4 regions of the Arthrobacter glycogeni genome follow, and region 2 is predicted to be linked to each of the others. Evidence: riboswitches for the same ligand, from Rfam matches in the RefSeq annotation. Region 2 holds a riboswitch; each other region holds the start of a gene.
What was found. Region 2 has a riboswitch for cyclic di-AMP ahead of ACX80G_RS09615 (LysM peptidoglycan-binding domain-containing protein). Riboswitches for the same ligand answer to the same signal wherever they lie in the genome.

Region 1 (7,299 bases), on a different contig from region 2:
GCCGTCCTCGTCTCCAGCCAGGAAACCCTCGACCGGTTCCGGTTTTGGCAGGTGGGCACCGTCTCCGGTCGGGGCTGGGACGTCCTCCTGCCGGTCCTGCCGTTCCTGATCATCGGGATCCTGCTGACCTTGGCGACCGGCAAGGCCCTCAACAGCCTGTCCCTGGGCGACGACATCGCCAAAGGCCTCGGCCAGAACGTGGCGGTCGCCCGCGGCGTCGCTGCCTTCGGCGTCGTCATCCTCTGCGGTGCTGCCACGGCCGCCGCCGGGCCGATCGCGTTCGTCGGCCTGGTGATCCCCCACCTGGTGCGGGTGCTCACCGGCCCCGACTACCGGTGGATCCTACCGTTTTCGATGGTACTCGCGCCGGTCCTGCTGATCGGCGCCGATATCGTCGGCCGACTGATCCTCCCGCCGGGTGAGGTGCAGGTGGGCATCATGACCGCCATCATGGGCGCCCCGGTGTTCATCTGGCTGGTCCGACGGCGGAAACTGGCCCAGCTGTGAGCCTCCACACCGCGCCCCACGCGGCCCCGACCAGCCCGACGCCGAGAGCCGCCATCAGTGACGGCCAGCACCGCCAGGCCGCGCAGCGCCTCAGAGCGATCATCATCCTCGCTGGGATCACCGCAGTCCTGTTCGCCGTCACCGTCCTCCTCGGCACCTACACGGTGACCATTCCCGACTTCTTCAGGATCCTCGGCGGCGCTGACATTCCCGGAGCCACCTTCATCGTGATGGAAAACAAGCTGCCCCGCGCCGTTATCGGCGTCCTCATCGGCGTGGCCTTTGGTGTCGCGGGCGCCATCTTCCAGACCCTGCTGCGCAACCCGCTCGCCAGCCCGGACATTATCGGGATCAGCTACGGCGCCAGCGCCTCGGCGGTGGCGGCGATCGTGCTGTTCGGTGCCGCCGGTGTTGCCGTGTCCCTGTCCGCCCTGATCGGGGCGCTCACCGTCGCGGCCGCCATCTATTTGCTGTCCCGCCGCGGATCGGTGGCCGGCTACCGGCTGATCCTCGTGGGGATCGGCTTCGCCGCTGTCATGCACGCCATGGTCAGTTTCCTGCTGACCCGCACCGATATCCGGACAGCGTCCGACGCGCTGGTCTGGCTGAACGGTTCGCTGAACTCCAGTAACTGGGACCGCGCCACCGTCCTGCTGCTCGCCCTGGCGCTGCTGGTCCCCACCGCCGCGGTCTTGTCGCGGGTGCTGCGTGGCCTGGAACTGGGTGACGACACCGCGGCGAGCCTCGGTGTCCGGGTGGAGCCGTCCCGGCTGGCCCTGATCACCGTCGGAGTTGCCCTCACCGCCGTTGCCACGGCAGCGGCCGGCCCGGTGGCGTTCGTCGCGTTCCTCGCCGGCCCGATCGCCCGGCGGCTCGTCAAGGGCGCCGTGTCGCTCACCGTGGCTGGCCTGGTCGGTGCGGTGATCGTCCTCGGCGCCGATTTCGTTGCCGCCACAATGATTCCCGGTGTGTCGCTGCCGGTCGGCGTGGTGACGGGCGTCCTCGGCGCACCGTTTCTCCTCTGGCTGCTGGTGACCGCCAACCGCACAGGCCAGGGAGGCTGATTTGACGTTGACAGCCAGTGAGCTGACCCTCGCGTACGATGACCGCAAGGTAGTCCAGGACCTCACCGTCGAACTGCCGGCCGGCAGGATCACGGTGATCGTTGGCGCCAACGCCTGCGGTAAATCGACCCTCCTGCGCGGCCTCGCCCGGCTGCTCAAACCGACGGCCGGCGTCGTCAGCCTCGACGGCAAGGACATTCATGCGCTGTCCACCCGTGCCGTCGCCCGCACCCTCGGGCTGCTGCCGCAGACCCCCGTCGCGCCGGACGGGATCACCGTCGCCGATCTGGTGGGGCGCGGCCGCTACCCGCACCAGGGCTGGTTCAGGCAGTGGACCGACGACGACGACGCCGCTGTCGCCGCCGCCCTCGAAGCCACCGACACCCTCGACCTCGTCGACCGATTCGTTGACGAACTGTCCGGCGGTCAGCGGCAACGCGTCTGGATTGCCATGGCCCTGGCCCAGCAGACCGACATCCTCCTGCTGGACGAACCCACCACCTTCCTCGACGTCACCCACCAGGTGGAGGTGCTGGATCTGATCACCGACCTGAACCGGCGCGATGGCACCACGGTTGCCATCGTTCTCCACGACCTCAACCTCGCCGCCCGCTACGCCGACCACCTGATCGCCATGAAGGACGGCCGAATCGCCGCCCAGGGCAACCCGGCCGACGTCGTGACCGAGGAGACAGTCACAGCGGTCTTCGGCCTGCAGTGCCGCGTCATTGCGGATCCTGTGTCCGGCACACCCCTGGTGGTGCCAGTGGGCCGGCACCACTCGAACGCCGAATCCACCCCAGCTTCATCCGACTCGACCACCGGGCGGGGGTACCTGCCCAACCCGCAGGACACGCTGGCGGCCCACCATCTGGAGGCGGCATCATGACCGACGTCGGCAACCGGACCGCCCGGCAGGGTCAGCGCACCGAAGCGGCAGTCCCGGCGGTGACAGCCTTCGACGTCGTCGTGGCCCGGGTGCAGCGCCTGAGCGACAACTTCCAGCGGATCACGTTCGGCGGGTCCTGCCTCAAGGACTTCGGCGTGCGGGGGGCGACCCTCGATCTGCGGATCAAGGTGGTAATCCCCGCCAGCCAGAACGACGACGCCCCCCACCCAAATCTGCGGGAGCTGCTGGAGGCGCCCACCGAGGGGCCCGGCTGGTACCAGCAGTGGCTGGCCCTGGACCCGGCCGACCGTGGATCGATGCGCACCTACACCGTCAGGGAAACCCGGTGCGACGACGACCAGCCCGAGATTGATGTCGATTTCGTGATGCATTTCGACGCCGACGGGAACGGGGGTCCGGCGTCGCTCTGGGCCGCCGCAGCAACACCCGGCGACCGGATCTGGTTGATCGGCCCGAACGCCCACGCCGCCACCTGCACCACTGCCGGATCCTACGGCGGGATCGAATGGCGCCCGGGGCTGGCCAAACACGTCCTGCTCGCCGGTGACGAGACAGCAGTCCCCGCCATCAGCGCCATCCTTGGCTCGCTGCCCACCCACATGGGTGGGCACGCCTTCCTTGAGGTGCCGGACCGGGCGGACTTCCAGGATGTTCCTACCGACTCCTCGGTTCACATCACCTGGCTGGCGCGGGGGCAACACCCCCACGGGGAACTCCTCGACGCAGCGGTCCGCGACGCGGTTCGCGTCCCGGGTTGGGTGTCGCTGGCGGCGCCCTTCGCCGTCGGCGTGGATCCCAGCTCTCCCGCCGGTCTGACCCTCGCGGCTGCCGCTGCCGCGGCGGCCGGTCCCGAGCCGGAAGAGGTGAACATCGATGAGGCGATCCTTTGGGAGACACCCCAGCTGTTGAACGCTTCGGCACTGATCGGCTCGCCTAACCCGGACCGGCCGTCCGGTGCCCTCCCCTTTTACGCCTGGATTGCCGGCGAAGCCGCGATGGTCCGTGGATTGCGGCGCTATCTGGTCCGCGACGTCGGCATCGACCGCAAACGGGTTGCCTTCATGGGGTATTGGCGCAGCGGCCGGTCGGAGCTTAGCTAGCCGCCACGCCCTGTGATATGTAACGGAATTGTAACTTTTCCGGCCGGTGGCCTACCCTTGTAGGGAGCCATTCGCATCATTGTGGCTCCCAGACTGCACGCCTAACCCTGTCAGTAGCTGGCCCCCAATTCACCGTGGCAGGGGTGGAGGACCCATCTTTTGGCAGTTTCCTGCCTAGGGGTGCAGCCCTTCGCAGATTGCTTTTCCGCTCTCGTCGGAACAGTAGGCAGAGGGCCGAGTCAACTCTTGCTCGAATCCGACAGCTAACTTCACCGGCGTTGCAGAGAGGCTTTTGTTGTGCACCATCCGGTTACTTCCGGGCGCCGCCGCGCGTCCGTCGAACCCACATTCCCCCGCCGGTCAGTTGTCCTCGCCACCGGGGCGCTCGCCGCAGCGGCGGGCCTTACCCTGACGGCGTTCTTCCCCTCGGCGGAGGTCCCACCCCGGCCAATCGCGGACGCGGTGACGAGCCCCACCGCGCCCGTCACCGCTGACGCCGACGCCACGATCGACTTCGGTAAGGAATCACCGCTCGCCATGGCCTCCACCCCGGCCGCCAAAACTACAGTCCTGTCCAGTGACGCCGCCACGTTCGCCGCGCCCATCACGGAAGCAACGATCGCCTCGCCGTTCGGCTATCGAGTGAATCCGATGGGCGGGCTCGGCGACGAGCTGCACACCGGCACCGACTACGCCGGCGCGTGCGACACCCCGGTGTTGGCTTCCCGCGCCGGCACCGTGGTGGAATCCGGGTGGCATGCCTACGGCGGTGGCCAGCGGATCGTGGTGGACCACGGCGGGGGACTCGAAACCTCCTACAACCACCTGAACACCCTCGGTGTCAGCGTCGGGGATGCCGTAGCGAAGGGGCAGGGCATCGGCGCCGTCGGCAGCACCGGCAACTCAACCGGCTGCCACCTCCACTTCGAGCTCCTGGTCGACGGCGAAAAGGTCGACCCCCAGACCCGGCTTTAGCGCGCAGCCCGGGAATCCCGCCGGCTGAGCCCCGTGGATGGGATTGTCTAGACAATCCCATCCACCGTGGCCGGCCGGTGGGAAATTGGAGCAGCTACGGGGTCGGGTTGGTGACTACTGCTGGATCCTTCTTGCCGTAGGGCATCCGCAACCGCAACGAGTTTGCATCCACGCGCAGGGCCATGTGGGTGCCCTTGCCGAGTGGGTCTCCGTCCAGTTGGATTTCCTGCGGCTCGTCGAGCTGGATTTCGGCGCTCTTGCACTGAAAGTACTCAAGCGACGGGTCTTTTCCCTTACCCCGGGCGAACAGCTTGCCGACGACGCCGAACCAGCCCAGCCGACCGGTCGGTGCAACGGTCATGACGTCCAGCAGGCCGTCGTCGATCTTCGCCCCCGGAAAAATCTCCAGTCCGCCCATAATCTTGCCGCAGTTTCCACCCATCACGCTGCGCAGGCGGCGGACGATGGGCTCGCCCCCGTCAAGGGTGATACGGGTTCGGGTGGGTTTCCCGCCCAGGTTGCGGATGCCGGCGTCGACGTAGGCCAGCCAGCCCACCTTGTCTTTAAGGTCGTCGCGGGTGTCAGCCATGATTGACGCGTCAAAGCCCAGGCCCGCCATCACCAGAAACACGTGGGATTCCTGCGCGCGGTCCACTGTGACGTGGATGACGTCCACATCGCGCTCGGTGCCGAACAGGGCAGCTTTGGCCGCCTCCTCGGGATTGTCGACGGCGATGTCCAGGTTACGCGCCAGCAGGTTGCCCGTCCCGAGCGGGATCAGGCCCAATGCGACGCCGGTGCCATTGACTACCTCTGCCACGCAACGGACCGTTCCGTCGCCGCCGGCAGCGATCACCACGTCCACACCAGCGTCAACGGCTTCTTTCGCCTGGCCGCGCCCTGGATCGTCGGCCGTCGTCTCCAGGTATAGGACCTCATCCCACCCGTCGGCGGCGCAGAGTTCCGAAACGATCGCGCGAATGTCAGCGCCGGTGTTCTTGACCGGGTTGATGATCAAGGCGGCACGCTTGTTCCGGGTTTCGGCGGGCTGGGTCATGGTGTCCTTCTCGGGGGTCGATGGGGGAATGATCAGGGAACGATCAAGGAATGGGGCTACTTCAACAGAAATTTATCAGGGTACTTGCTAACCCACCTTATCCCGCGCCGGGAGCGGGTAGCCTCGTCTAGTGGAATTTTCTCAGCGGTATGTGGCCCTTGGCGATTCGTTTACGGAAGGCGTGGGCGACTGGCATGAAGCCAGCCCCAACGGTGTGCGCGGGTGGGCGGACCGGGTGGCCGAGCAGCTGATCCTTGCGGACAGCTCGTGGGGCTACGCGAACCTCGCCGTCCGCGGGAAGAAGGTGCGCCAGGTCCTTGACGAACAGATTGATCGTGCGCTCGCCCTACAGCCCACCCTGATCACCATCTACGCGGGCGGCAACGACATTCTGCGGCCGCGCATCGACATCGACGCGTTGATGGCCGCGTACGACGACGGCGTGGGCCGGCTGGCGAGCTCGGGCGCCGCCGTCGTGCTGTTCACCGGGTTTGATTCAGTGGGTTCCGCAGTGTTCGGCACGACCCGCGGCCGGACCGCTATTTACAACGAGCTGGTGCGGGAGATCGCCGACCGGCATCATGCCGATGTAGTGGATTACTGGCGGTTCAGGGAGTTCCAGAACTGGGGATACTGGGACACCGACCGCATGCACATGTCAGCTGCCGGGCACACCCTGATGGCTAAACGGGTGCTCGAAGTCCTGAGGGCCTCCCATGAGATTGACCTGCCCGAGTTGGAGGCGGTGCCGGCGTCGTCGCGCATTGATCAGCTGAGAGCCGACGCCCAGTGGGCCCGGGATTACCTGTCACCGTGGGTCGGCCGACGACTGCGGGGCGTGTCCTCGGGGGATGTGTTGGCGGCCAAGTTTCCGGAGCTCACCCGACCAGTCTGGTCATAAGGGCCACACCCCCACTGCGCCGCCCGAGCGTTCTATGCCAGACTTGATTGATGACCGGTGCTCGATGGTTGAACCCCGATGAGCGGCAAGCCTGGCTTGCCCTCTACGCAGTCACCACCATTTTGCCGGGCACCCTCGACGCCCACCTTTTCCGGCAGGCGAAGATTACCCTGTTCGACTACCATGTCCTGGCGATGCTCTCCGAAACGGAGGACCTCACGCTCGCGATGAGTGAGCTGGCCGGCCGATCGAACGCTTCCCTGTCCCGCCTGAGCCACGTGGTGAAGAAGCTCGAGCAGCGTGGCTGGGTGACCCGGCGCCCGAGTGCCAGCGATGGTCGGGTGACCACAGCACGGATCACTGAGGAGGGCGTGGAGAACGTCCAACTCCTGGCCAGGGAGCATGTCGGGCACGTCCGGAAGGTGGTCTTCGACGCCCTGACCGAGGATGATGTGCACGATCTTGAGCGGATTGGCAAGAAAATCCTGGCCCGTCTCGACGATAGCCACTGGATCCTCGGTGAACCCCCACCCGGGGCTCAGCCGTGAAGCCGCCAAAGCCCACGCTGGCGATTGGTCTTAAACCGCGCCAGCTCCTAGAATGGGAGGGCATCAGGTGGCGGAGCGTGTGCAATTGCTCCGATGTCCGGGAAGTTAGCCTCCGGATGTCGGTAGTTAGGGGCTCAGGTTGCGCGAGAACCGCTCGTCATCCCAACGGCTTTGGCTATTGTTTTGGGGCGCCCCTGATCGCATTCCATGGCAGGTAAGACTGCCGGTACTCAGGTA
Region 2 (7,299 bases):
ACGGCGCGTCAACGCACGGCGCTCCAACCCTTGGTGCTTCAGCGCAGGGCGCCTCAGCACATGGTGCTGCGCTCCCGGCCAGTTCCACGACATCGAATGCCGGATTCCCGACGTCGGTCAGCGGTGAGAACCGGGTCCCGGCGAACAACGCTCACGCCGCTTACCCGGATGGACCTGCTGGCACCGGCGAAATGGGCGAGGGCTGCGGAGGGTCGTGCGGGAACGACGGCGGTGTGCTGGGGATGTGCCTCCTGGCGGTCATCGTCGTCGCAGTGCTGGCGTTCCTGTTACGTTCCGGCCGGCTCGTGCCCGGGTCGGTGCTGCTCCGTGGGCCGCCGCTCATCCGGTTGCGGACCCTATCAATCCCTGCTCCTTCACTGATTCAACTCTGTATCAGCCGGACGTAAGACACCGGCGCCTGCCTTTTGGGTATGCCTAGCGCAATGGCTCTCTCACCAAGGCAGCATCCTGCCCACCAAGGGTACTACTACAGACTATTCATCAGATGAATTCAGAAGGATCAGATCACCATGAAGCGTTACCTCTCCCTCTCAGCATTGAGCGTCGCGGCCGTCATCACCCTGGCGGGCTGCGGAAGCAACAACGACCCGGCCAGCCCGGCGGCCGAGCCAACGACCTCCACTGAGCAATCAGCACCCTCAACCGAATCAGGCGCTGAGGTATCGGCCGAGCACAACGACGCGGATGCGATGTTCGCCCAGCTGATGATTCCCCACCACCAGCAGGCGGTGGAAATGAGCGACATGATGCTGACCAAGGACAACATCAGCCCCAGTGTCATCGACCTCGCCACCAGGATCAAGGCTGCGCAAGACCCCGAGATCGAAACCATGACGAGCTGGCTCGAAGCCTGGGATCGCCCCTCCATGCCCGAAGGAGGCATGGAGGGCCACGACATGGGGTCTACGGGTGGCATGGACGGAATGATGGACGAGGATCAGATGGCTGACCTTGAAGCGGCCGAAGGCGGCGAAGCGGCCCAGATGTTCCTGGAATCCATGACCGCACACCACAACGGGGCGGTGGACATGGCGCAGGAAGAAATCGACAACGGCGAGAACCCTGAAGCGATCGCCCTCGCTGAGATGATCGTGGAAACCCAGCAAGCCGAAATTCAGGAAATGGAAGAACTGCTCGCGGAACTCTAACCGAAGATTAGTTCGCGAAGGGAAGGGCCAGGCATCTGGCCCTTCCCACCCTCTCCCCACTTTTTCTGTCACAACAAAGGATTGCCACTGTGCCTCGCCCCCAACCCCCCGTCCCACGCCTGCAACGAGGTGCCAAAATGGCCGTTCTCACCGTTGGCCTTTTGGTGCTCACTGCTTGCTCTACGTAAGTCTCACCGAGCTCGAACAGTAGTGATTCCTCTGAGTCCGTCGACGTTGACTCCGCCGACGCCGACGCGCAGGGTTATCCCGCCGGTCACATCCATGGGATGAGCGTGGACCCGGACACGAACCGGGTTCTGTTGGCCACCCACGACGGACTGTTTGACGTCTCAGAGTCGCCAGCAATCCAGATCGGGCCGACCATCGACCTGATGGGTTTCACCCCAGCAGGGAACGGCGAGTTGTACGCATCGGGTCATCCCGGCCCGGGAACCGACCTACCGAACCCGGTGGGCCTGATCCGATCGACAGACCAGGGCCAGACCTGGCAGCCGCTATCCAGGCAGGGCGAGTCTGACTTCCACGCCCTTGCCGCCACCGACGGTGGAATAGTCGGATTCGATGGGCAGCTCCGGATCAGCGCCGACGGTACCTCCTGGGAAGCCGCGGATGAACAGATACCCGCCTTCAACCTCGCCGCGACGTCCCGGGACAGCGTTGTGTTGGCAACCACCGAGGAAGGCCTGCAACGCTCGACCGACGACGGCGAAACCTGGGCCGCCGTTCCGAGCGCACCCTTGCTGATGCTCACCGCACTCTCCGGAGGAGAGGCTGCCGGAGTCACAGTCGAAGGCCAGATCCACACCAGTAGTGACGCTGGTCTGACCTGGGTCCCACAGGGGGCAGTTCGCGGCGAGGCGTCCGCGATCGCAACCCACGTACTTGACGACTCCACGTTGCGAATCTGGGTCGCGACCGAAGACGGTGTCCAGGTCTCCAATGACAACGGTCAGACCTTCGGGGACATCAGATCAAACCACCAGCAATAATCTGGTCTAGGGTTCGCCAATGCCCACAGGCCGTTACCCTAATGTGACTTAAATACTAGCGTGGGGTATTCTCTTACGAGTGATCCCGGCACCCCGCCGAGATCACATTCCCGCGCAGAATGCCGAGCCCTGCCGCTGCTCCGGGAGCCGTTCGCACAATCCAGATGGCAGGGACGGGGGAACCACGTTTCCACCGGGCCACCGCACGCGGTGACCCTCGGGGTTAAGTCGATCCGACTGTCCAGTGCAGAACCTGCATCGTACGCGAATGCGGGACAGCACACGGGTGGCGGACGGCCGGGTGACTCCCATCCGAACCCGACAGCTCACCCCGCAGGCATGGGAGAGGCAAAACACCATGTCACGTACATCCATTCCGGCACGCCACCGCGCCATCACCACCCACTCCATCGCCCTCGAGGGCCTGACTCAGGCCGCGAAGACCAACGCCGTCGCACTGGGCAAGCCAGCCATCATCGCAGCCGCGACCGGCAGCCTCGTCTTCTCCGTCGGAGCCACCGCCCACGCCGGAACCTATACTCAGGACGCCGCAACTACCGCGCAGGCAGCAACCGTTTCGGCACCAGCAGCTGGCGCGGATGCTTATACGGTCGTCGCCGGCGACACACTAGGGGCGATCGCAGCACGGCACGGGATCAACCTTGAGAATCTCCTGGCGCAGAACGGGCTGTCGTACGCCTCGGTCATCTTCCCAGGGCAGCAGATCCAGCTCACTGGCGGCGGAAGCGCTGCCGCCGTCGTTCCAGACGCCGTTCCTGCTGCGGCCGCCGCCCAGGCATTCACGCCAGCACCGGTTGCTCCAGCGCCATTGGCTCCGGCACCGGCCGCACCAGCAATGATGAGCCTGGCTTCCGGTTCCATTACCCCAATCGCACCTGAAAGCTCTTCGGTTTCCGCCAGCGGCGTCGGCGGAGCGCTGGTCGCTTCGGCTTACGGGCAGCTCGGTTCCATCCAGGACTGCACGATTCTCGTCGAGCGTGCACTGCGCTCCATCGGCTTGAACGTCGGCGACCTCGGACCCCTGCAGTTCGATCAGTACGGAACCCGGGTCTCAACTCCAGCGCCCGGTGACCTCGTTGTCCGTCCCGGTCACATCGGTATCTACGTCGGGAACGGCAACGTCATCAGCAGCGGCATGAACGGCTCGAACCTCACCATCGAGCACCCGCTGTCCGACCTCGCCGGCTCATACTTCGTGCGAGTCAACGGCTAGCTCCGAAGCCTCTACGGAACATTGCCGTAAAACTTGATGGGAAGTGGCGGGTGTCCTGAACGGAGGACGCCTGCCACTTTTGCGTTCCTCCAGCAACCAGGAGCCCGCATGCAGGACCGTGCTTGCCCAGAACCGGGACCGGGTCGTCCTCGCTTGCCCATGGCTGGCTGATAGTTACCGGTGAGTCGGACAGGACAGTCACGTTCCAAGCCTCATCATCGCCTATTGCTCTGGGCTGGCACGAATAGCGGTCTAGCTGCCACACCAACATCTCGGCTGTGCATGGCTTTTTCTCACCTAAGTCAAACTCGGATCATTCCGGTCTGCGTCGCCAGGCCCGAGTTGTCACGACATTTTTCGATCGAAGGCTCCGTAGATATGCGAGAGTGAACCGGTGGAAGGAATGCGACAGGAAGACGACCGCCAGTGCAGTTTCCGGGCGTCGATTAAACATGCCCGGTTCACTGACCCTGATGGGCTATTCAACGCAGCAAACGACCTGCAAAAGATCTCGAAGGCAGAAGCGGTCGAGGTGCTGTACCTGCTCGCCATCGACGCCGGCGTGACTGACGCCCTGCTAAATTACGGCACGTTCCTTTGGGACGAAGGCAAACTCGGGCCGGCCATCGCGCCGCTCAAAAAAGCCTACGAAGCAAACGATCCCCACGCTGCGCCGACGCTGGGCCAGATCTACCTGGAACTAGACGACGCCGAGAATGCAATTCTTTGGTTCCAGCGAGCCGGCGACCATCCGACGGTTCCGGTACGCCTGGCCCGCGCCTATCGGGCCCAAGGGAACCAGCGAAGTGCCCTGAAGGTTCTAATCGAAGCCAAAGACAACAATGCCGAAGCCGCGGTTGAACTAGTGCTCGACGGCGAACTCAGCGGGCACGCAGCAGTCGCCCTCCTGCAACACCATGCAGCTAGGGGCAGCGTCGACGTCCTCATTCCCCTGGCGAATCTATACGGTGAGATGGGCCGCACCTCCGAGGAAATTGCGGTGCTCCGCCAGGCCGTCGGTGCAGGGGAACCGAATGCAGCCCACAACCTCGGACTGGCGCTATGGCACTCCGGATACCGGCAGGAAGGGAGAGCGCTCCTGAAGACCGCTGCGCACAACGGTGACCGACTGGCCCGTCGAGCGCTGGAACGATTACGACGAAAGCACCCCAGAAAGTAGGCTCCGCCCATGTAGGGGGTTCATGGGTACAAGCTTTGGCCTGACCCTCAAGCTGGGGAGATCGGCGGACGGATACCCAACGGGTGGAACCTGTCAGCGACATTGCTCGAGGCCGACTATGAACCCGAATCAGACCGCCGCGATCCGCAGTGACCCCACCAGCAATGACATATTTCGCAACGCGAACGTTCGGCCCATCGGTTCGCGGCGTAACGTTGGAGCGGATACGGACTTCGGTTTCCAAAATTCGCACCAAAGGACTATAAGAACTTGTCACTCGAATCATTGCCCGTCCTGGACTACTCGCGGCTGAGCGCAGGCCAGGAGGACGCGTCGCAATTCCGGGACGACCTGCGCAACGCAATGCATGACGTCGGATTCCTCTACTTGGCTGGCCACGGAATCCCGCAGGACCTGGTTGACGCCATGCTTACCACTTCCCGCCGCTTCTTCGAACTCCCGGAGGAAGAAAAACTGCAGCTCGAAAACGTCCACAGTCCCCAGTTCCGGGGCTACACCCGAATGGGCGGTGAACTGACCGATCGGGCGGTCGACTGGCGTGAGCAAATCGATATCGGCGTCGAGCGCGATGCCGTGAAGCCGGGTGCAGGTGTTGCTGACTACTGGCGGTTGGAAGGGCCCAATTTGTGGCCTGCGGAACTGCCCGGGATGCGAGAGGTTGTCGCTGAATGGACACAGCACCTGAGTACCATCTCTCTCGACCTTTTGCGGGCCCTTGCCGTGTCCCTTGGCGCCCCCGAGGATAGCTTCGATGAAGCCTTTGGTTCCAGGGCGTTCCCGATGCTCAAAATTGTGCGCTACCCGGGGGAATCCGGCAGCGAGCCCAAACAAGGCGTGGGGTCCCATCGCGACGGCGGCGTGCTGACGCTGCTGCTGGTGGAACCGGGGAAGGGTGGCCTTCAGGTGGACTACCAGGGGAAGTGGATCGACGTCCCTGACGTTCCGGGAACATTCGTTGTGAACATCGGGGAGATGCTCGAGCTGGCCACCAACGGCTACCTCAAGGCAACACTGCACCGTGTTATTTCACCGGGCACCCGCACCGACAGGATCTCTCTGCCCTTCTTCTATAATCCAGCGCTTGACGCCACCATGCCCGCGCTGCAAATGAGCGCGGAGTTTCACGCTGAAGCCCAGGGACTATCGGTCGACCCGACCAATAACCCAATCCTTGAGACCTACGGGGACAACGCCCTCCGCTACCGGTTGCGGGCCCACCCCAACGTTGCCGCACTTCACCATGCAGACCTCATTTCGCGCAACGAGCAGCAGTAGGCCTGTCCGTTCGCGTTCCCCAGTGCAACGGTCCGGAGCGAGCGACGGCGTTCAACGGATGAGTGCCTCTTCCTCGGTTAGCTGATCGTCTTCCACGTTGGCGTCTCTGAACCTTGAGAAGAGCAGCACAAGGGCCGAAAGCACCATGATTCCGGCGGCGACCCAAAGGGCGCTGGAGGCGTTTGTGTAAGTGGCAATTGCACCACCGAGGGGAGCACCAAGGACGATCATCCCTCGGTTGATCGAGCGTCGGGTAGCGCTCATTCGTGCCATGAGCCCGTCCGGCGTCACTGCCTGCCAGTACCCCATTTCCAAAGGGCCCTCGATGCCCATGGACAGCCAGAAAAGGAATTGTCCTCCAGCGGCGATGGCAAATGCCGCCCAGAGGGCCGCAGGCCACTCGGTAGGCGAGCCGTACACTCGATCATCCAACGCGCCGTTAGCCATCACGGCAGCGACCACGGGGGCAAGGGCAATCAAAGCGAGCGCTACCGGCTGAACCAGCCGCGCGGCAATTATCGTTTTGCCGGTACCCCACCGCTCTCCGGTGCGGATCGAGATAAGAGTCCCCACCACGGAGCCGATTCCGGCGCCGCTAAGCACCAGACCTAGTCCAAGCGCACCGAGCCTCAGATCGTTCAGGACCAGTGCCGGAAGAACCGCGCCCATCATGGCGGAACCGATAAACCAGGCGTGGCTGGACCACGCCAACGGTCTCAGTCGTGGGTGGCGGTAGATCCACCGCAAACCCTCGCCCATCTTGCGCCGCAGGGAACCGTCCGTGCGCACGGGTGGCATGGTGGTAGCCGCATGTTTGAGGGAAAGCAGGACGACGCCGGAAAGAAAGTGGGTTACCGCGCCCACCAGCAAAGCGAGGGGTGCCGTCATCACGGCGACGAGACCACCGGCTACCGCACTACCCATGGTCTGAGCTACGGTGTCGCTTTGCTGGAGACGGGCATTGGCCCGTGTGAGCTGCGGTCGCGGAACGAGTTGTGGCAGGAAGGATTGATGGGCGGCGTCGCTCATTAGCGCCAATGTTCCAAAAGCGAACATCAGGATCATCACCACGGGGACATTCAGGAAACCCAGGACTCCGAGGACACACAAGGTTGCCAGGACCAGGCCGCGCCCGAAGTCACCGGTGATGAGGACTGCGCGACGCCGGAACCGATCCACCCAGATTCCGGCGAGCAATCCAAAGAGGAGGTAGGGTGCCCAGCGGGCAGCATTGACCAATCCTAGGTCGAAGGCTGAGCCATTCAGGGACACGAGGACGAGGACGGAGAGAGCCACCGTGGTGATGTACGCCCCGAAATCTGACACCGTCGATGCGGCCCAGAATCGGACAAAAGCTGGGTTGTGGCGGAGTTTCATGGATCAGGACAGGGGAGCGGGCGGAATCAGCAC
Region 3 (7,299 bases), on a different contig from region 2:
CGCTCAGCGTGGCAGTGATGTTTCCCGTCGTGCTCACTGCCGTTGCGTTGATGCCCGGTGTCCGTCCTGTCACCGACGGGGCGGGACCGGTGGTGAACGCCCAGCTCTGGGTGGCCAGGGGATTGCCGGCAGCATCCCGGATGCCGGTGGCTCCGCCGGTCAGAGCAACGGTATAGCGCGTGTCCGACACCAGGGTTGCCGTGGGATCCAGGGTTGCGACGCGGGTGGTGGCGTTGTAGGACACCGTGGCGGCGGTTACTGTTCCGGCGGCGTTTCTCAGGGCGAAGGTTGTCCCGCTGACGCCTTGGACGGCCTCACTAAAGGTCGCCGTAACATTCCCTGAAGTACTGACGCCGGTGGCGCCGGTGAGAGGGCTGCGGGAGGTGGCGGTTGGGGCGGTGGTGTCGGGCGCGGCTCCGGTGGTGAAGGACCAGGACGTGGTGGCCAAAGGATTGTTGGCGGTGTCTCGGATGCTGGTTGTGCTTCCGGTCAGGGTAGCCGTGTAATTGGTGTTCGCTGCCAGGGTCGCCGTGGGATCCAGGGTCGCGACCCGGGTGGTGGCGTTGTAGGACACCGTGGCGGCGGTTGCTGTTCCGGCGGCGTTTCTCAGGGTGAAGGTTGTCCCGCTGACGCCTTGGACGGCTTCGCTGAAGGTCGCCGTCATGTTCCCTGTGGTGCTGACGCCGGTGGCGCCGGTAAGGGGGCTGCGGGAGGTGACGGTCGGGAGGGTTGTGTCAGTAGTGATGAAGGCCCACGTGCTGCCAGCGAATTGGTTTCCGGAAAGGTCCGCGATGGTGTTCTTGAGTGAGACGGTGTAGCGGGTGCTGCCCGCCAGAGGGTTGGTGGGATCCAGGACCGCCTGGTTGGTGGCGGTGTCGAAGGTAACGGTCGACGGCACGATGGCGCCCGCAGGATCCTGAAGGATGAACGTTGATGCATCAACGTTTCTGACCGGTTCGGAGAATCTGACGGAGATCGTGTTGAGCATGGGGACCCCGCTGGCGTTACTTGAAGGCGATTGCGCGCTGAGGGTTGGTGCAATGGTGTCAGCCGGGCCAATGGTCCAGGTCCGGGTGGCCTGGGTTCCGACGTTACCCGCGGGATCGGTGGCGCGGACGTTGAAAGTGTAAGTCCCGTTGAGCTGTGGGTCGTAGCTCTTTGGTGAGGCACAGGTTGGATCCCAGTCGGGGTTGCTTGGCACCAGCTGGCATTCGAAGCTGACACTTGGCTCCGGGGACGTGAAGTTCACGGTTGGGGTGGTGTCGGCGGTCGGGTTGGACGGGAAAGGCGCCACAATAGCGACGGGCGGAGCGACCGTGTCCAATTTGAAGGTGAGCGTTCCCGAGATGAGATATTGGGGAATCGTGGGATCAACCGGTTCACCCGTTGCTGGGTCCACTGTGTATTCGGGATTGGGTGTTCGGGCCTGGACCCTGTGGGTACCGGATGTGAGGGCTGTGTCCAGGAGAACCGAGTATGCGCCAGCGGTGGTGGTGGTCGTTGCAGCTGGAGCCGTGGCGCCATCCACTAGCAACTCCACCGTCGCTTCGCTGACGCCGACGCCCGGTACGGTTCCGGTGAGGGTCGGCCTGGTCACATTGGTGATGTTGTCTGTGCCTGATTTTCCACTGTCGCTCGCCGGCGCGAGGTCGGGGGTCGAAGGGGCGGCGTCGGCACCGTTGAAGATCAGGCCTTGGACGGTGAAGGTGTTGACGGTAAGGGTGTTGACGCCGGGACCGCCGGCGTCCGGGCCGTCCACCCGCACGAAGTTGTTTCCGGTCGGTGCACCGGTGACGGCGCGTGCTGTGTTGATGTCGCCAAGCGTTCCTGGCGCTGCGCCAACTTGCTTCAGGAAGGTCGATGTCGTGCTGTCTGAGTTGTCGCCCAGGAAGGCTTGCCCGACGCTGGCCCAATCGCAGGGCTGCTGGGGTGTGGGTGCGCAGACTCCGGCGTCAATGGTTTGCTTGATGCGTCCGGCCGTTGCCACCTTCGGGTCTTGCTCGGCGACGAACGTGTTGACACCGTAGGGGTGCGTAATGGTGTAGCTGGCGCCTGGCTGGAGGTCCTCGACGATGAACCGAAGCCGGCCGAAGCCCATCTGCTCGCCAGCCGTTACGACACCGTTCAGGTGGGCACCTTCCAGTGCCGCTTCGTAGAGCCCAAGCTTTCCGCCGGATGCCCCTGCGTTGAACCAGAACGCTTCTTCCGGAAAATTATCGGGGTAGGACGCCGGGGAGTTTGGGTCCGGCGGTTCAGCCAGGCAACCAGCTCCGGCCATGTAGCACAGCTGAAGTTTGACGTTGCCGTCTGAATACCAGGTGGGAAATCCATTCTGGGGGTCGACCGGGCTCATGCCCGCCGTCGCAGCCAACGCAGGCACGGCAGCCAAAGGGGCCATGGATGCGGCCAGCAGGGAGGCAACAGTCACGGTGGCGAACCGGCGCAGGAAAGTCTTCCGACGGCCCTGCCCTGCACCTCGGTGCAGACCGGGTTCATCCCCAGTATTCCCTGTCTGCCAACCCCGAGCGGTTTTGCTGTTCACTGCCGACATGATGATTCCCCTTACTGGTTCCGGTGCTCCCGGCTACGCCGTGAAGTCACTGCAGGCTGCCATTAGTTCTGGCGCCTCCAATGTTGACGAACCAACCATGGGAAAACCTTGCCCGGGACCATCAATTCGGGGCCATGCGGGCGGGACGCACCGCCCGCATAATTACCACTAAATGGCCTCACGCCGAAACACAGTGACCCTCAGTGAACGAGGAAGCGCGGCTCCGGTGAGGTCGGCATCCGATTCTCGTCCTGACACCACTGGATGACTTGTCCTCCACCCAGGAGACTTACCCACTTAATACATGTCGCCGTCCGGCAGCACCTGCGGGCAGGTAACCATTAGGTATGGATACCGTGAGGACATTTCAAAAGCTTGGCGGCATAGCATGCCGGAGGGAACCTTCCCGTGCCGGGCTCGGTAGGGTCAATTTCCGGGCCGCACTGCTTGTAGCGCCGCGCGAACTGATGGCGGCTCTGGCCGGAAAACGCAATGACTGGCAGCGAAATGTAACCCGGGGAGTAATCCGGATCATCGATCCGCGCACGCAATCCATCATCGAGGCGGTCGCCCGTCGCCGCCACCGGGGGCACACAACGGCACACTGGCTCCGTGACCTAAATGTGACAAAACCTCATAGCGATAGGTACAGTAGACGGCACGCTCTGTTCCGTTCAACTCAGCGTCCTCCCGACAGATTGCCTAATTCTGCCGCTGCCGCGAGGTCCGTTCGCATACATCCGGCAGAAGCGGGGGAACCAGTAGTGGTCGTCGTAAGACGGCCTAGGGGTAAAGGTGCGGTATCGCACCCGGGTGGCTCCCATCCGAATCCGACAGCTAACTTCGCAGGCACTGGGAGAGGCAACATCATCATGTCCAAGAACCGTTATATCGCGCGCCACCGTGCAACCCCGCCAAGCGCCATGCAGACCGTATCCAAGGCAGTCAGCTCACATGCCGGCTCCATCGGCCGTCCGGCAGCGGTTGTCGTCGCCGCATCAGGTCTGATGTTGAGCGCCGGGCTGCCAGCTAACGCTGCAGGCGAAGTCGACGTCCAGGCCGCGCCGGCATCTGTCGCCCAGGCCTCCAGCGCACCAGCCCCCGGAGCCTCCACTCACACGGTTCAGCCCGGAGATACTCTCGGCAGCATTGCCGGCACCTACGGCGTCAGCGTTGAGTCGATTTTCGCCGCCAACGGGCTCGGCTGGGACTCGGTCATCTTCCCAGGCGACGTCATCTCGCTGACCGGCAACACTGGCCAGTCAAGCCAGTTAGCACCAGTAGCAGCACCGGCGCCAGCTTCAGCAGCAGCGCCAGCCCCGGCGATCCAGGTAGCTGCACCGGCGGCCCCCGCTGAGACCAGCACGCTGGGTATCACCACCGCCTCGGAGGACATCCAGCCAATCGGTGCGGCGTCCACCGGCGGACAGGTATCGAGCGCAGGTATCGCCGGAACGGCCCAGTCAATGATCGGCGCACCGTACGTCTACGGTGGCACCAGCTCAACCGCTGGCTGGGACTGCTCAGGCTTCGTGCAGTGGGTCTACGCCCAGCACGGCATCGATCTGCCCCGCACCAGCCAGGCACAGATGGGTGCGCTGACCCCCACCAGCAACCCTCAGCCAGGTGACCTCGTCGTCCAGAACGGCGGCGGACACATCGGCATCTATATCGGTGACGGCCAGATGGTCAGCGCACTGAACCCAAGCCAGGGAACCCTGGTCCACGCGGTCAGCGCTATGCCACTGGTTGGGTACTACACGCTCTAAACCTTCCATACCGTCGCGGCGGTCTGGAGAAGTACCATGAAGGCGCCACCGGAAACATCCGGTGGCGCCTTTGTGCTTCGTCTGTGAATCGGTCACCCGTGGTTAAATGACACCAGTTCGTACGGCACTCTCGACGTCACTTGCGCATGCGAAATCTTCTTGCTGCTCTTGTCATAGGGTCACGCTTGCTCCGTCGGAGAGACTCGCTGCGTCGTACCAGCGAAGAACCCGCAATGCCCTAAGGGTGTTCCACCGACTCGATGTACCATCGGGTTCTTCGAATCGAAAGTGGACCGCCCCGGGGTGAGGGTTTTCCAGCAGCCAATGTCCATTTGACTGACGCTTGGTACGAACTTGATCGACTGCCTCAACCAGCCTCGGATCGGCCGGTCCGCCGCGGAGAGCGAAGTAGCTCGTCGCTTTGAGCAGGTCGTAGTGCCAGCGTGGAGGGTAAGAGAACTGGAGCCATCGAGGGTTCACTACCTCGCCTGTGCGCAACGACCGGAACAGACCGCGTCGAAGCAGAAATTCCTCGCCCCCGTGGCGAGCCCGCCTGACCTCGTCGGATCCACCGGTGCGTCGCTCCCACCTCAGTAAAGCGTCAATTACGTCAAGAGTACTGGCGAACGATCCCGGCGCCGAACGCGACTCGGCCCAGCAGTTCCAGCCTCCGTCAGGCAGTTGGTCGGCCACGAGCCGCTTGACCACCGGATCGATGTTGATGCCAAGGTAGGTACCGATCAGGACAACGCCGGCGTTGATGCAGCAGTCGACTTCCCCGGCGAAGAAAGGCAACCCGTCATACTCCCACCGGCAGTTGCGGTCGACCAACTGTGCCGTCTCTAGCATCACCGCACTGTCCGGCGGTACGCCAAGTGGCACAGATCGAGCAGCACGGGGTAGGTAGCGATCCATGGTTGCTCAGGGTGCTCACCTGGCGTCTCGGTCTGGTCTGTGGTGGGCGACGGGAACGGCGGCGGTGGCTTGCCGGCAGCCAAGGCCCGCGCGGTACTCTCGGCGAACGCAGCGGTATTAGGAAAGCATGCCCCGTCCGCCCATTGTCCGTCGGGCGCCCGCAGCGCGAGCAGCCTAGCGCCCCACCCTTCGTGCTCCACCCTCGCCCGCACAGCTACCACCTCATCCCGCAGGGCGTCGAGGAGGTCGCGTAGCACCTGCCAACGGATCGCTGGATCGCCCTGCAGCAGCCACCGCACCACCGGGTCGTCCACAGCCATCGGCGGCGTCCGAGGAACGTAGGGAACGTACTTCTTCAGCGAAGTCTCCACTGTCGCACTGTAATTGAAGGCAATGGCGCAGTAAAGAGGCATAGGGATCGGATATCCACCCCCACGCCAGAATGGTCTCGTCCCGCGCCAGCGTGGACGATAGCCGCGGCTCTGCCTTCGTGCTTTCCGGTCAGACGGCTCACCGGTAGGGTGAATCAATGACACAGGCGGCTGGCGACGGTGCAGGAGCAAACAACGGCGTGCGGCGGGGAATTACCGAGCCCGCCCACCAGGGTGACGAGTCGACCACCACCCTGGGCTTCCTCCAACGTCAACGCGATCTGGTCGCCTGGAAGGTCGGGGACGTCGACGACGACGCCCTACGCTCCGTCGCGACCCCCACCGGGCTCACCCCGCACGGCCTGGTACGTCATCTCGAGAATGTTGAACGGTCCTGGCTAAGGGACGTCTTCGCGGGGGAGCAAGGTCTTACCTACGACTGGTCCGACGCCGATCCGGACGGCGAATTCCACGTCGCCCCCGATATTTCGATGCAGCGGCTCCTTCAGGACTATTCAGCCGAATCGGGCCGCTGCGACGCCGTCGTCCGGGCCGCCCCTTCGTTGGATGCAAGGTCCTCCCGCGACGACTACACACTCCGGTGGATCCTGCAGCACCTGATCGAGGAGACTGCACGCCACCTCGGCCACCTTGATGTATTGCGGGAACAAGCGGACGGCGCAGTCGGTGAAGAGCCAATGATCAGGGACTAACGAGCCAGGGAACAACGAGCCAGTGACTAACGAGCCCGGAATTATCGGGCCAGACATGAGCAAACCGCGGACCGACGAGCCAGACATCAATAAACCAGGAATCTGACGGGGAGGCGCCAGCTAGCCCTGGTAGTGCCGGGCGAGCCGGGCCAAACCCTCATCGATCGACACGGCCGGCGTCCACGCCAGCAACTCTCGGGTCCGGCGCTGATCAAACCAGTGGGCGGTGGACAGCTGTTCGGCAAGGAACCGGGTCATCGGTGGTTCGCTCTCAAGGCCGCGCCGCTGCCACACCAGCTCCACCAACGATCCAGCCACCCGCGCCGCCCGACCCGGAACCGTCCAACGCGGCGGCTGCACCCCGCCAGCCCGGCAGATCCCCGCAATCAGCTCGCCGATGGGCCGCGGCTCACCGTTGGTGACCACCACCGCCTGCCCCGCCAACCGGTCCATGCCGTAAAGCGCTGCGGCTATCGCTGCTGCGGCATTGTCTACATAGGTGGTATCCACCAGGGCCGTCCCGCCATCCAGCAACGGTAGACGCCCCGCACGGGCACGCTCAATCACTCGCTCCACCAACTGGGTATCCCCAGGACCCCACACGATGTGGGGTCGGACAGCTGCAACCCGGAAATCCTCGCTGTCGGCCGCCAGGGCGAGCAGTTCGGCCCTTCCCTTGGTCTGGGCGTAATGACCCCGCACCAAGCCCGGCGTCGCGCTCGTGGCACTTTGTCCGACCAGCGCCGCTCCGACATGCGCCACGGACGGGGAGGAAATGAGGACGAAGTCCCGGATCCCGGCGGATCTAGCAGCGGAGAGCAGCAGCCGGGTCCCCTCCACATTGACTGTTTCGAAATCCGCTGCAGCACCGGCAAATGACACCTTGGCCGCGAGATGTACCACCGCATCCATGCCCCGCACCGCCCGCCGGATCGCCTCCGGATCGGTAACCGATCCCAGCCAATCATCGACGCCGGCCA
Region 4 (7,299 bases), on a different contig from region 2:
ACTCCGGCAAGGATTGAGACCGGGACCACCCATGATCTCCGCCTCGGTCGGGATCCAGATTGCGCTATCGATGTGTGAGGCTCTTCGGATGATGATGGGTTGTGATCCGGGGTACGTGCCATGAGTCCAGTATGCGTCGCGGTGCGCGTAGGTGTCTCATAACCGGGTAATCCGACTACCATCTCAAGAAGAAGATCGAGGCAGCAGGGTAAGGGTCTATTGAGGCGTAGCCCCATAAGTAGGGTCAGAGCCCGGACAAGTCAGGAGTGGACGAATCACCGCGCGGCGCCAGCAGGAACCACTATCGCGATCTGCCCACTGGCAGCCACCGACGTCTCACCGGAGGCGACCACGGAGAGCGGTTGGCGGCCTGTCATTAAGGACGCACTTGGCCTGTATGGAAGTCACTCTCCGGCGAGCCATGGCTCCGCGCATTCGGTGACACGAGCCTACTCGCCATCGCTGCAGGCCGATCGCCGAATCAGTCGCGCGCTCGGTCTGCGGTCTGGTTCGCACCACGACGGTGTTGAGCAGGTGCGATCGGGGCGCCGATGATAGGACCGCGCCGGCAGTCATCTAGATTCGGTGCACGCGCGGCGCACATCAAGGAAGAGCAACGAGATGAGACCACTTCGATACTCGATCAACGTCACGCTCGACGGCTGCTGCCATCACGAGGCAGGACTCCCCCCGGACGAGGAATCGATGCGCTACTGGACCGCTGAGATGGAACGAGTCGATGCCCTGCTATTCGGCCGGGTGACGTACGAGATGATGGAGTCGGCGTGGCGGAAGCCGGCCGCGGGCCCGTGGCCCGACTGGATGGATGAGTGGGAAATCCCGTTCGCCGAGACTATCGACCGGGCGAAGAAGTACGTCGTGTCGAGCACACTGACTGGGGTCGATTGGAATGCCGACCTACTGCGAGGCGACTTGAGGCAAGCGGTTCAACAGCTCAAGCAGGAGCCAGGCAAGGGCCTGTACGTGGGTGGCGTGACGCTCCCCCTGGCGCTGGCGGACCTGGGACTGATCGACGAGTACGAGTTCGTTGTTCACCCGGTCCTTGCCGGACACGGGCCAATGTTGCTCGCCCGCCTGCGCGAGCGAATCCCGCTCAAGCTCGTGGATCGCCATGAGTTCCAGTCGGGAGCGGTCGCCCTGCGATACCGACCCACGCGAGCAACGGCTTGACATGATTTGTCCTGGGTGGTGGTCGCTGTCGACGCGCTGCCCATCCCGGCACTCCACCCCCACTACCGGGTCCCGCGTGCTGCCAGGCCACCGACGTCGACTTTCCTTTTTGCTTAAATGTCTATACATTATATGTCAGTCACTATTGGCGCGATGTTTCCGGGTGGGTCATGAACCGTCACCCGCGTTCGACAATCTGTTGCCGCGCCCTGCGCCGAATATTCCCGCCTGAGTAAATCGTTATGAGATTGTGACATAAGACCAAATTTCGTGTAGCTTGATGAGGTGCCCTTCAAACGATTCGGCACCCTTGGCCTATTACCGAACTCTGCCGCTGGCCAAGGTACGAAGATCAGAAAGCTCCGGCAGAGGCGGGGGAACCAATAACGGGTCCAACAGATCCTTGGGGTTAAGTCGTCCGGACATCCACATCCGGCGACCGGGTGGCTCCCACCCGAATCCGACAGCTCACCTCGTAGGTATTGGGAGAGGTAGACACATGTCAATAGGAAATACACGAGGCCGACACCGGGCGAACTGCAGCACAATGTCCATCATCGTGAAGGGGACCGCCGGGCAGGGTCAAATCGCCGGCCGACAGGCAGCTGTTTTCGTGGTCGGCTCAGGCTTGCTCCTCGGTATGGCGTTGCCCGCGCAGGCAGGAGCTGTAGCCTCCGATCCGGTTACAGGAATCGCCGCGACGACGGTTTCGCCATCGAACGCGCTGCCCGCCGCCGGAGCCGCCGCCGAGGCACGGACGTACACAGTCTCATCAGGGGATACCCTCGGACTGATCGGAAAACGCCACGACGTCAGTCTGGCCACAATCCTGTCTCTGAATGGCCTCAGCCTGGACTCCGTCATCTATCCGGGCGACGTCATCGTGCTTTCCGCAGCAGGGGGTTTGGACAACGAACCGACCGTCGCTGCCGCATCCACTGCAACACCCACCGCCGCACCCACCGCCGCATCCGCTGCTGCATCCGCGTCCACTCCCTCCGGCGGGATCTATCTTGCGTCCGTCGTTGAGTCGATCATCTACGAAGATGAAGCCGCCCCATCTTCCGTCAATGAAGCGATCCTCGACGCTGCAATGGCACAGATGGGTGCAACGCAGGACTGCACCGTTCTCGGCGAAGTTGCTTTGCGGGCAGTTGGCAAGCAGGGCGTGGGGGATGAGTCACCAGAGTCCTTGATGACCTACGCGACCCCGGTCTCAACTCCTCAGCCCGGGGACTTCATCTACTACGCCGATGGAGGGATGGGCTTCTCGCACAACGCCGTTTATCTCGGAAACGGAGAGGCCGTACACAGCGGGTGGAATGGGAATCAGACCGTCATCGAAAGCGTCGATGTCGGCTCTGGCTCGATGTACTACCGGGTCAATGGCTAGACAGGTGCATGTACCGGACGCGTAACGACGTGCGGGTAGGGCGAGACGGGATACCTACGAACTAGGCACCCCTGTTTCCTACCTTTGCGATTCAATACCCGGAGCATGAAGGGGGTGTCCGGTCACACCGAGTGACCGGACACCCCCTTGCACGTGCAGGCAAGCAATATGTTGGTTAGTCCGCGAAGGGGGGCCTGGCCCGGCTGCTTCGGCCTCGCGACACACCATTCCAGCGGAGTCCAGCGTCGAAGAGTCGCTGCAACTGAAGCATTCTGCTGCCCAGCGGCCGCTGGGAAAACAGCAGAACTGCGCTATAAACGATTGATTTCGTATCGCCCGACGCCACCCGTAGAGTAAATGTATAAACATTACGATCAACCTATGTAGGTCAGGAGTCTGAATGTCGTCGCACCAAACACCCTCCAGTGGTGGTCCACATCGACGAACCATCATTGTGGTGATCGCCGCCTTCGCTTCAGCCGTCCTGTTGTTGTTTGTTGGCATCCTTGCCTACCAGGGAGGAGTCTCCCAGAATGCCCAGGCAGTGCCGGAGACCCAAAACTCTCCCGAGTCCAGTGAAACAGAACTGGACGTCTCCCGCAGAATAGCGGATGACCCGACAGCGCTCGGCGATGTCGACGCGCCTGTGGTGATGATTGAGTACGCAGACTACCGCTGCCCTTTCTGCGGACTGTTTGCCCGCGATACTCTCCCACCCCTCGTGGACAAGTACGTCGAAAGCGGCGACCTGCGGATCGAATGGCGGGATCTACCCGTCTTCGGCGACGAATCCTTCGCCGCCGCAGTCGCGGGCCGTGCGGCCGGCGAGCAGGGCCTGTTCTGGGAATTCAATAAAGCGGTCTTCGAGATCGCACCCGAACGGGGCCACGCCGAACTGCCCCGCGAACGTCTCCTGGAAATTGCGGCGGAGGTAGGTGTCCCGGATATGGCCACGTTCGAAGCGGACCTCGACTCCGAGGAACTGAAGCAGGCCGTAACCACCGATTCGCAGGAGGCCACAGCACTCGGCGCGACCGGAACGCCCACTTTCCTGGTCAATGGCACACCGTTCGTCGGGGCACAGCCGCTGGCCACCTTCGAAGAAGCCATTGACACAGCCCTCAAACAAGCCGAAGTCAACTAATGGAGATTGGTTACGCCGGAGCTTTTCTTGGCGGTGTCTTGACCCTGTTAAGCCCGTGTTCGGCTTTGTTACTGCCGGCGTTCTTTGCCTACGCCTTCTCGACGAAAAGCAGGCTTCTGGCCAGGACCGGGTTGTTCTATCTGGGACTGATCACCACCTTGGTACCCCTGGGAATATTTGCCGGCGCCCTCGGATCGCTGGTAACCCAGCACCGCAGCATCTTGATCATGGTGGCCGCCACCCTTGTGATCGCGCTAGGAGTGGCGCAAATCGCCGGGATCCGGATGCCATCCTTTGTCCGCAACAACACCCAGGCTGGCTCGTCGCGGCTCTCGGTTTTCGTTCTGGGCACGGTTTACGGTGTTGCCGGAGTGTGCACCGGACCGATCCTCGGGTCCATCCTGACGGTTGCGGCAGTCGGCAGCAACGCGCTTTATGGAGGCATCCTGCTGGCCATCTACGCGCTGGGCATGGCTCTGCCGCTGTTCGCTTTGTCCCTCATGTGGGACCGTCTTGGCATCTCCGGACGCCGCTGGTTACGCCCCCGCCCGGTCACGATCGGGCGCTGGTCCAACTCGTGGATCATGATCATCTCAGGCATTCTCTCCGTTGGCATTGGAGTGCTGCTTATAGTCACCGACGGCACCGCTGGACTCGGCGGAGTTCTGACCGTCTCAGATCAGTTCCAGCTTGAAAATGCAGTCAGCGGAGCAGCATCCGGTGTGACCAACACCCTGTTCTCTGTTGGAGCGGCGGGGGCACTGGTGATAGCCGTCATTCTGTATGTCCGCAGCCAACGAACCAATTCTGGTCGGGCCAGCGTCAACCCTGGTTCAGTACCGGCGGAAAAGGAGCACAACAAATGACCAGCCGCCCACCCTTGATGGCAGCACTGGGGCTCTGGCCACGCCGCCGCTGGCTCGCCGCTGCGGGGGCCGCAGTCATCACGTACGTCGTCATTGCCGTCCCGACCGACCTCATCGATACACCTTTCTTCACCCGCGAAGTCCCGCCCACCTGGTGGTCCTTCCCGGTGGCCGGGATCACCGCTATTCTCACCGGACTGGTGGTTGCCACCTATGTGTCACGTCTGTCCAAGCCAGCGACAGAAGGCAATGCCCGTTCCGGCGCCGCCGGCACGATGCTCGCCTTCTTCGCCGTCGGCTGTCCTGTCTGCAACAAATTGGTTCTGCTGGCGTTGGGCACCTCCGGAGCCATGCAGTACTTTGAACCCATCCAGCCGCTGCTGGCAGCCACTTCTATCGGATTACTGCTGTGGGCCTTCCAAAAACGCGCGACATCCGAGGACCGGTGCCCTCTACCATCCCCCATGACGCTCAACCGGGGGGAAACCGTTCGAACGTCCGAAACGAAAATACGGTGACCAGGTGGATCATCCCGGCCCACCCAGCCGGTCGTAAATTGCTCATGCTGCCCGTTCCCGCAGACCCTACGCCGGATCGTATAGAGCGAGCCACATGATTCCGGCGGTAGCCCTGGGCCTCGTCGTCGGCATTGCCTTGGGTCTCATCGGTGGCGGCGGATCCATCATCGCGGTGCCAGCTCTGGTCTACGGGGTAGGAATGGAACCTGGCGATGCCATCCCTACCTCGCTGCTGGTCGTGGGCCTTTCATCCCTCGCCGCGGTGCTGCCACGTTTCAGCAGCGGGATCAACTGGCGAATCGCACTCATCGTCGGTACGGCCGGGGTACCAGCCGCGTGGGCCGGAACCGCGCTCGGTCGGTTACTGGACCCCAACGTTTTGATGTTGGCCTTCTCCGCACTAATGATCGCGGTCGGGATTCGGATGCTTCAGAACACCGCAGAGTCCTCAGGCCCCTGCAGCCCAAATGGGGATCCCGCGTGGAAATCCTGCATTCTCCGCGCACTGGCCGTAGGTATCCTGGTTGGAGTGCTGACAGGGTTGCTGGGAGTTGGAGGTGGGTTCCTGATCATTCCGGCCTTGACCCTCCTGCTCGGAATCCCCATGAGGCAGGCCGTGGGCACCTCGTTGGTGATCATTGTCCTCAACTCCACCGCCGGGCTCTGGGCCCACGCTTCCGGTTTCACCATCGACTGGCCGATTGCCTTGGCCTTCAGCGGAGCTGCGGTTCTCGGTTCCTTCGCTGCCTCCCGGCTCTCGCATCGGCTCGATGACCGTCTTGTCAACATCGTATTCGCGGTGGTGATCTTCGTTGTCGCCGCTGGCGTGGCCGTTGGCACCATCGTCGACATTAGCGGAGCGTGACAGCTCTCCTACGGCTATTCCAGCTATTTTCCCGCGCCAGCATCCTGCGCAGCTGTCTCCAGTTTGCATCCGAAGGACGTCGTGATGGCGAATCTGTCGCCCAGCACGTAGCTGCGGCGGAACTCGAGCGAGGTTGCGCGGTAACATCCGATCCGCTCGACCAACAGCAGCGGAGAACCCGCTGGGCAGTCCAGATGGCTGGCCTGCCCGGCAGTCGCGAGCACGGCCGTGAGCTGCTCCGTTCCGCCGTCGAGCACAATCCCACAACGGCGGTCCAACTCGCCGTACAACGCTTTGTCAGAAAAGTCCACGGTGAGGAGTTTTCGGGCAATGTCCGCAGGCAGCCAGACTTGATCCAGCACGATCGGCTCCCCGTCCGCAAGACGCACACGGGACAGGTGGAACAATTCCGCGTCCGGTCCCAGAGAAAGTCTCGCCGCCACCTCGGGTTCGTTAACGATGTGCTGTTCCAGGACCACACTGCGGTGGCTCATTCCCGATTCACGAATAGATGCCAGAACGCTATAGATCGGTCCGAAAGCAGTGCTCATGCCAGCGACGACTTTCGGCTTCCTGCCAGGGTGCGCCGTCACGTGGCCAGCGTCACGCAACGGCCGCAGGGCAGCGCGGATGGTTCCCCGGCTGACACCGTATTTTTCGGCTAGCGCCAGCTCCCCCGGAAACCCCTGGTCGAACGCGCCTCCACGCACCTCGCTGAGCAGGTCGGCGCTGACAGTTTTCCACAACGGAGTCGAAGATCGATTTCCGGCCTTGTTTGCCGGTGAAGTCAAGGGCGACTTCTGGTCGTGATTGATCAACTGACCTCAACTATTTGGTGTGCACTTCATGATGCTACGAGGATACTTCATCCGTGAATCCTTCGGTTCGACCACCATCACGTCGGCAATTCTGGGCCTGTCGACAGTTAGCTGCCGACATGCCCAACATGCCGACAGCTAACCGAGTGGACTAGTTGGCGCATAGCCAACCGTCACATTCGCACCCATGGAGGTGGGCTCTCCACCACTGTAATAGGCAAAGATGGAATGTATAAACATTTAGTGGTTATGGTCCGGGTGTCGCCGAATACTGCCCCGTCACGCTTCCCCGAAGAAGACCTCATGCCGCCCGCGCTCCCCTCCCCGCAGTAGCCAGATCAAGACGAGACTCACAAAGCTCGGTTTCGTCGTCGTTGTGCGTGACCAGCACCACCAGTTTGTCAGCTAGCCCCAAGCGAAGGTCAGCCAGTAGTTGGCGCGCGGCGTCTCGGTCCAGATGCGCGGTCGGCTCGTCCAGCAGTACGACATCTGCTTGCGTAAGCA

Region 1: it holds a riboswitch for cyclic di-AMP, as region 2 does, so the genes downstream of both, ACX80G_RS05680 (M23 family metallopeptidase) here and ACX80G_RS09615 (LysM peptidoglycan-binding domain-containing protein) in region 2, are expected to answer to the same signal.
Region 3: it holds a riboswitch for cyclic di-AMP, as region 2 does, so the genes downstream of both, ACX80G_RS07960 (C40 family peptidase) here and ACX80G_RS09615 (LysM peptidoglycan-binding domain-containing protein) in region 2, are expected to answer to the same signal.
Region 4: it holds a riboswitch for cyclic di-AMP, as region 2 does, so the genes downstream of both, ACX80G_RS14950 (LysM peptidoglycan-binding domain-containing protein) here and ACX80G_RS09615 (LysM peptidoglycan-binding domain-containing protein) in region 2, are expected to answer to the same signal.

What each region holds. Positions count from the first base shown of each region.
Region 1 covers NZ_JBTNDV010000004.1:45,391-52,689, reverse strand. Annotated here, with positions in the region: gene ACX80G_RS05700 (FecCD family ABC transporter permease) at 1-507, shown strand, start outside; gene ACX80G_RS05695 (FecCD family ABC transporter permease) at 561-1,571, shown strand; gene ACX80G_RS05690 (ABC transporter ATP-binding protein) at 1,573-2,460, shown strand; gene ACX80G_RS05685 (siderophore-interacting protein) at 2,457-3,581, shown strand; cyclic di-AMP (ydaO/yuaA leader) riboswitch at 3,687-3,874, shown strand; gene ACX80G_RS05680 (M23 family metallopeptidase) at 3,879-4,556, shown strand; gene ACX80G_RS05675 (diacylglycerol/lipid kinase family protein) at 4,651-5,613, opposite strand; gene ACX80G_RS05670 (SGNH/GDSL hydrolase family protein) at 5,744-6,514, shown strand; gene ACX80G_RS05665 (MarR family winged helix-turn-helix transcriptional regulator) at 6,565-7,062, shown strand.
Region 2 covers NZ_JBTNDV010000007.1:161,183-168,481, reverse strand. Annotated here, with positions in the region: gene ACX80G_RS09630 (hypothetical protein) at 1-407, shown strand, start outside; gene ACX80G_RS09625 (DUF305 domain-containing protein) at 531-1,169, shown strand; gene ACX80G_RS09620 (F510_1955 family glycosylhydrolase) at 1,448-2,179, shown strand; cyclic di-AMP (ydaO/yuaA leader) riboswitch at 2,322-2,534, shown strand; gene ACX80G_RS09615 (LysM peptidoglycan-binding domain-containing protein) at 2,538-3,413, shown strand; gene ACX80G_RS09610 (tetratricopeptide repeat protein) at 3,817-4,593, shown strand; gene ACX80G_RS09605 (isopenicillin N synthase family dioxygenase) at 4,864-5,889, shown strand; gene ACX80G_RS09600 (MFS transporter) at 5,941-7,266, opposite strand; gene ACX80G_RS09595 (zinc-binding dehydrogenase) at 7,270-7,299, opposite strand, start outside.
Region 3 covers NZ_JBTNDV010000006.1:12,947-20,245, forward strand. Annotated here, with positions in the region: gene ACX80G_RS07955 (Ig-like domain-containing protein) at 1-2,542, opposite strand, end outside; cyclic di-AMP (ydaO/yuaA leader) riboswitch at 3,257-3,417, shown strand; gene ACX80G_RS07960 (C40 family peptidase) at 3,424-4,320, shown strand; gene ACX80G_RS07965 (hypothetical protein) at 4,492-5,169, opposite strand; gene ACX80G_RS07970 (hypothetical protein) at 5,169-5,606, opposite strand; gene ACX80G_RS07975 (DinB family protein) at 5,765-6,319, shown strand; gene ACX80G_RS07980 (NAD-dependent epimerase/dehydratase family protein) at 6,440-7,299, opposite strand, start outside.
Region 4 covers NZ_JBTNDV010000015.1:65,027-72,325, reverse strand. Annotated here, with positions in the region: gene ACX80G_RS14960 (hypothetical protein) at 1-29, opposite strand, end outside; gene ACX80G_RS14955 (dihydrofolate reductase family protein) at 622-1,191, shown strand; cyclic di-AMP (ydaO/yuaA leader) riboswitch at 1,540-1,687, shown strand; gene ACX80G_RS14950 (LysM peptidoglycan-binding domain-containing protein) at 1,739-2,584, shown strand; gene ACX80G_RS14945 (DsbA family protein) at 2,985-3,728, shown strand; gene ACX80G_RS14940 (cytochrome c biogenesis CcdA family protein) at 3,728-4,594, shown strand; gene ACX80G_RS14935 (hypothetical protein) at 4,591-5,112, shown strand; gene ACX80G_RS14930 (sulfite exporter TauE/SafE family protein) at 5,207-5,977, shown strand; gene ACX80G_RS14925 (GntR family transcriptional regulator) at 6,001-6,723, opposite strand; gene cydD (thiol reductant ABC exporter subunit CydD) at 7,097-7,299, opposite strand, start outside.